DNA from 2 places in the Cytobacillus solani genome. Region 1 is predicted to be linked to the other one. Evidence: riboswitches for the same ligand, from Rfam matches in the RefSeq annotation. Region 1 holds a riboswitch; the other holds the start of a gene.
The links. Region 1 has a riboswitch for thiamine pyrophosphate ahead of thiT (energy-coupled thiamine transporter ThiT). Riboswitches for the same ligand answer to the same signal wherever they lie in the genome.

Region 1 (3,430 bases):
ACCCAGAAACTTGTAATCGGTCCATTTGAATATAATTTAAATTCAAGTGCACGGTCTGTTGGTATATATAAATAATTGACTGTTTCAATGTTTTCTTCAGGATAACTAAAATGCCATTTCCAGTTGGACGATGAAGCATAGACAACCAATGGTTCTTGTTCTTCATAGCCTTTCGGAGCAGACTCAACGATATAGTTACTTTGTACGGAAACGAATGATAAATAAGCAACAATTATCACAGGAATTCCTACACAAATTGCTTCGACCCATGGATTCCCTTCCATGTGAGGTGGTTCATAGTCTTCACTTTGTTTTGAAGCGCGGAATTTCACCAACACATATATTAAAATAGCAAAAACAACAATAACAACTACCGACATAATTCCTATCGATAATAGTATGTCATTGGCTTGCCTTTCAGCTTGAGGCCCTTTAGGATCAAAGACCGTTAATGGTTCACATCCTGTTAACACAGTGACAATAGTGAAAAATACCGCTAATACAGCCCATTTCAATTTCATAACAGGGGCTCCTTTCTTATTAGAAATCAAAAAAACCAATTATTGTGTACATATTTTCACAATCTTCAACAAAAGAACACCTAAACATGTTCTTGCTGGTTCATTTACAATATTAACATGTTGTTAACGAAAAGAATGTGACAAATAACCGAAGGAATATTTTTACTTTATTGGATCAACTAATATATCGAAATAACAATGAATACATATAAACATTGCATTTAAACTACTTTCTTAGAGGAAAAAATAACTTTTGAAGCTGATTCAGATTTCAAAAGTTGTTCACATATTTGTAAAATTATTAAAAAGTTCTCGTAATTCTCTGTTAAATCTTTCGAATCAGTTTTTCTGAAATAATGATTATTTTTCCATATTCAATATATTTTTCCAGTAGCAACTCTCTTTTCTTCACATAATTATCCACTAAATATGATGATTCAAAAATAGTATTACATTTCATTTTCAATAAATAAAAATCCTCTCTAAAAAGTTTAGAGAGGATTTTTTATCTTTCACGAAGCTTTGTTATGTGTTATAGCCAATGAGTCATTTTTTCTAATAATTATTTGCGGTGCAGTGGCAATGACAAGTACGACAACAATTGAACATAGTACCCATGATCCAAGTGCTGTTGCTCCATTTACTGCAAAAGAGAATAGAAACGGTGACATGCCTTCTGGTGCATAGCTGCCAAAAAATAAAATACCAGCACAGAAATGCCAGAAATAGCGAGCAAGACTTCCGATAAATATAGCTGCTACAATCCAAGTAAGCGCAGTTTTCTTTTTTCCATATCTCAGATCTTTTTGAATGAAATTGTAAAATAGTCCAGCAAAACCGATGAATGCAAAAGCCAAGACATATTCAATAAATGTTTGTACAGGTGTTACTATCCAAGCATCTCCCATGACAATTTGGAGAATGCCCCACATAAAGCCAGAAATCATACTTACACGAAACCCCCATCGAAAGGCCAAGATGAAGATGGGCAGCATGGCAACTGAAATTGATATATTGGGCGTTGGCTTGATTGATGGCAATAAATCCAAAATAATGGCAAATGCTGCAAAAAATGAAGCCTCAATCAATGCGATTAAACTTAATTTTTTCATAAAAATACTCCCCTTTTCAAATGGTACGACACCTCAAGGGGAGAATAAGCATACAAAACAAAAAAACACCTATTCAATCCACATTCCTGCGCTAGAATTATCTAACAGGTTCGAAGGGTCAGAACAGCGAACTGTTCACTCTCAGCTTTACGCTCCCCTTGTGGTTACGTTTATTTAATATCCTATGTAATTATATCTTGCTTTCCAATATTTGTGAAGGGGAAATAGTACTTTTAAGGATATCTTTGCTATATAAGTTATTTAACAATATTTTCTAGTTTTTACATAAATCATCTACTATTCACACATATGTTTCGTACTTATAATGAAAAGGTACAATGAGGAGGGAAAAAGTTGAAATTAAATTTTAGAAAAGCTTCAACAATTGTTCCGATTATTGTAGGCTTATTAGTTATAGCAACAGCCATTTTCTTTGTTGTTCAGAATGGGAATAAATCCGTAACAGTCCCCTATTCTTCTGTCGAAGAATTGATTGCATCGCAAAATGGGGAAATGGTTACAATAAATGAACATATAAATGGAAAACTTACGATTATTACTGGTGATGGTAAATTTATTTCACATGTCCCGCCAAATAGTCAATTGATTGGTAAATTAGTAGAAAATTATCATGTTGAATATACATTTTCATCTAGTAGTCCATATACACCATGGATTTTGGGCGGGCTCGCTGTCTTAATTACTGCCATAGGCATTTATTTATATAAGTCTGGCAGAGGCGGCCTTGGTGCAACAAATACAATGAAGCAAAGTGTATCGAGGGCAAAGCCGCTTCCACCTATTTCTCTTGCTGATGTTGGAGGAATTCAAGGTGAAATGAAAGATGAGATCATGCAAACTCTTTCTATTTTGAAAGAACCGGAACGTGCAATTCAAATGGGTTTAAAGCAACCGAAAGGGATACTATTATATGGTCCTCCTGGAACAGGGAAAACATTGCTGGCACAAGCGATTGCTAAAGAGCTAGGTGCAACCTTCTTTTCAACGAGCGGCTCAGCATTTAATGAAATGTTTGTAGGTGTTGGTGCATCCCGCGTGCGAACATTGTTCCAAAATGCAAGGAAGCAAAAGCCTGCAGTCGTTTTTATCGATGAAGTCGATGCCCTTGCTGGTAAAAGAAAGCAGCATGGCGGTGAAGAAAGTGAGAAGACGTTAACTGAACTTCTAGTACAGCTAGATGGCGGACACTCTAATGATGGCATTCTTTTCATTGCGGCGACAAATCGGAAAGATATGCTTGATGATGCCTTTCTTCGACCTGGCCGGATTGACTTTTCGTTTCATGTGCCTCTTCCTGATACGAAAGGAAGAAAAGAAATTATCGAGATTCATACGAAAAATAGAAAATTAGCTACAAATGTAATGAACTCTCTTGAAGAACTTGCTGAAAGCACTTCTGGTTTTTCCGGTGCCGATCTTCAATCACTATTTGAAACAGCCAGTCGCAGAGCTGTACAAAATGGACAAGCTTGCATTTCAAAGGAAGATATTGATTTCGCTTTAGACAGAACCGTGCTTGGAAGCTCAACACGTGCGCTTCAGGACACAGAAACGAAAAGACGTGTTGCAATCCATGAATCAGGACACGCACTTGTTGCAGCAATTACAAAGCCCGGGTCTGTTCGTAAAGCGACCATTATTCCCCGTGGACAAGCACTTGGTTATGTTGCGCCGGTTCCGAAAGAAATGCATCTCTCGACAACAAGCGACATGCTTGATCAAGTAGCAATGATTTTAGCTGGCGGTGTTGCCGAAAGAATGATTCTTGGCGAGCAC
Region 2 (3,430 bases), 860 kb from region 1:
ACATGTCAATCCTTCTTATGACCGTGGTGACGATTTCTCCACTTACCCTTGGAATCATAATCATGGCACCTCTTCCTGATTACAAAAAAGAACATCTCCACGAATACACTGGAGATGTTCCTATTTAGCAAAGCGATGATTTCCAATTTCTTCAGTCACTGTTTGTGCTCTTAACCATGTACTGCTTGTTTCGTCAGGATTGAAAAAATAGACGGAGTCATTTCCTTTTCCTTCTAGAGCAAGTGCCTCCATGACCGCTTTTTTAGAATTATTATCTGCAGGCTCATTAATAGCTCCATTATCCACTGGTTGAAACTGTCTATCTTCATAAATGACATCTTTTATTTTATCTGGAAAGCGATTGTCTTCCACTCGGTTTAAAACGACTAGCGCAACAGCAACCTTCCCAGCATAAGGCTCCCCTTTTGCTTCAGCATGGACAAGTCTTGCAAGAAGATCCTTTTCTTCTTTTGAAATCGATTTTGGTAAAATTAACTTTTCACCAGGTCGGATTTTTTCTGACTTTTTATGATTAATTTTCATTACATCTATTTCAGATACTCCATATTTCATTCCAATCTCAAAAAGGGAATCACCTTTTTGAACCGTATATATATCAACATGATCTAAAGTTTCAGCATACGTGTAATGTTTATCTGGTTGGAAAAACGGATATGAGAGCATCATGAACCCTGCAAAAACCGCTGCAAGTTTCTTCATTCAATCCCCTCCTTTTTTCTTGCATGAACAACGTATATAACCGTAACATAGAAAACTAAACACCTCCACACCTCAATTTTTTCCATAGAAATGCAGTAAAATAGTGGAATGACTATTTAGATATATTTAATTAGTACTTTTTTCTAGTCAATTAGAACATTTCTGTTATAATGGGTTAGGAATAAAAACGCTTTTGACAAATTAAATAGGCTAAAAATGTGGGGGAACCGTATATCGGTTGAGATTTCATCAGTGAGATGATAACCCTTTGAACCTGATCTGGTTGATACCAGCGGAGGGAACATATTCTAATACATAGATGTGTTTAGTTTATATGCGCCCTGGTTCATGCCAAGGGCGTTTTTATTTTGCAAAAAATCCATACATTCTGGAGAACATAAGTATAAATTACCTGGAGGTTAAAAGGATGAAGAAATGGATAACAATCATTTGCTCCGCACTCTTGCTTACTGGCTGCAGCAGCGGCGACGATCAAGCAAAGGAAAAGGACAAAAAAGACCTGGAAAAGGTTACGGTTGTTCTTGATTGGACACCAAATACGAACCATACTGGCTTATATGTTGCCAAGGATAAAGGTTACTTTAAAGAAGAAGGCCTTGATGTGGAAATTATTATGCCTGGTGAAGCTGGTGCAGATCAGCTAACTGCATCTGGAAAGGCTGATTTCGGGGTAAGTTATCAGGAAAGTATCACACAAGCTCGTGTGCAAGGAGTTCCTCTTGTGTCCGTTGCCGCAGTGATTCAGCATAATACTTCTGGATTTGCTTCACCTGCTGAAAAAAATATCACATCACCAAAAGACTTTGCAGGAAAAACATATGGGGGATGGGGCTCACCTGTTGAGAAATCCGTTCTTGATTCTTTAATGAAAATCGAAAAGGCAAATGTTGCAGATGTTTCAATCGTTAATATGGGCGATGCCGATTTCTTCACAGCTGTTAAACGCGATATTGATTTCGCTTGGATTTATTATGGCTGGACAGGCGTGGAGGCAGAGCTGCGCGGGGAAAAAATTAATATGGTTTATTTAACCGATTATAGCGAAAAGCTTGATTATTATACCCCAGTACTAGCAACAAATGAAAAAATGATTAAGAACAATCCTGAAATAGTAAAAGCTTTTGTTAAAGCGGCATCCAAAGGTTATGGCTATACAATCGAAAACCCTAATGAAGCAGCAGACATCCTATTAAAAGCTGCACCCGATCTAGATGAACAACTTGTGAAAAAAAGCCAGGAATGGTTAGCTCCCCGTTATCAAGACGATGCCTCAAGATGGGGTGAACAAAAGCTAGACGTTTGGAAAAACTATGCAGATTGGATGTTCGAAAACGGTTTGCTTGATAAGAAATTAGAAGCTGAAAAAGCTTTTACAAATGAATTTTTACCTGAATGAGGAGTGTTAAAGTATGGCTAATGCATTAGTAAGTATACAAATCATACCAAAAACTAAAAACGGTGAGGATGTCATTCCCTACGTTGATGAAGCAATTCGTGTAATTGATGCGTCAGGAGTTAAGTATGAGGTTCACCCGCTGGAAACAACTATGGAAGGTGAATTAGAACAATTATTAAGAATCATAGCTGAAATGAACGAAAAAATGATCGAAAAAGGGAGCAGAAATGTCATTTCGCAAGTAAAAATTTTATATCAGCCTTCAGGAATTGAAATGAACGATTTAACGGAGAAATACCGTTCATGATAAACAATTTATTAAAAGGATGGAGACCGGCTCTTGTTCTCCTCCTTTTATTCATTATTTGGGAAATGGCAGTTAAACTAGCTGATATTCCTGCGTGGCTTCTCCCACCACCAACAGATATTCTTAAAGAAGCAATAGAAGGCTGGGGAAATTTTCATGAGCATCTGCAATCAACAATTAAACTTTCGTTGCTCGGATTTGTCATCGGCTCAAGTGTTGGACTGCTGACAGCTATTATCCTTCATCTTATTCCAATGGTTAGAGAATCAATCTACCCTTTGCTGATTTTATCACAGAATGTACCAATCATCGTTCTTGCTCCCCTATTGGTTATTTGGTTTGGCTTTGGCTTAATGCCAAAGATTATTGTCATCACACTTGTCTGTTTCTTCCCCATCACTGTTGCTGCTTTAGATGGGTTTAGACAAACACCAAATGAACTGAAGCATTATATGATGATGGCTGGTGCTAATCGAAGACAGCTTTTCTGGAAGCTTGAGCTTCCTTTTTCCTTGCCAGCTATATTTTCTGGTTTAAAGATTTCAGCTACATATAGCGTGATGGGAGCAGTCATCTCTGAATGGCTCGGAGCCAAATCAGGAATTGGTGTATATATGACGCTTGCTTCCTCTTCCTTTCGAACGGATCGTGTATTTGTTGCTATATTATTTATTATGATATTAAGTCTTTTATTATTTTTGCTCATTCTGCTGGCAGAGCATTTTCTAGTCCGCTGGAAAAGAATGGAGGCTGAAAGAAAATGAGTTTACTTTCAATTGAAAATGTCTCGAAAAGGTTTGGAGAAAACGAAGTTATCCGAGGATTAAGCTTGGATGTGAAAGCGGGTGAATTCGTCTCTATCCTTGGACCGTCTGGCAGTGGAAAAAGTACGATTTTCAACTTAATCGGAGGGCTGCTAACTCCAGATGAAGGAACGATTCGATTACAAAAAGAGAGCATTATTGGAAAGCGCGGTTCCATTAGCT

Region 2: another riboswitch for thiamine pyrophosphate. It lies ahead of FI644_RS00035 (ABC transporter substrate-binding protein); the one in region 1 lies ahead of thiT (energy-coupled thiamine transporter ThiT).

Annotation. Positions count from the first base shown of each region.
Region 1 covers NZ_CP041305.1:4,349,497-4,352,926, reverse strand. Annotated here, with positions in the region: gene qoxA (cytochrome aa3 quinol oxidase subunit II) at 1-521, opposite strand, end outside; gene thiT (energy-coupled thiamine transporter ThiT) at 1,034-1,633, opposite strand; TPP riboswitch at 1,700-1,802, opposite strand; gene FI644_RS21865 (AAA family ATPase) at 1,988-3,430, shown strand, end outside.
Region 2 covers NZ_CP041305.1:5,355-8,784, forward strand. Annotated here, with positions in the region: gene FI644_RS00030 (cell wall hydrolase) at 121-720, opposite strand; TPP riboswitch at 931-1,038, shown strand; gene FI644_RS00035 (ABC transporter substrate-binding protein) at 1,148-2,137, shown strand; gene FI644_RS00040 (thiamine-binding protein) at 2,151-2,444, shown strand; gene FI644_RS00045 (ABC transporter permease) at 2,441-3,208, shown strand; gene FI644_RS00050 (ABC transporter ATP-binding protein) at 3,205-3,430, shown strand, end outside.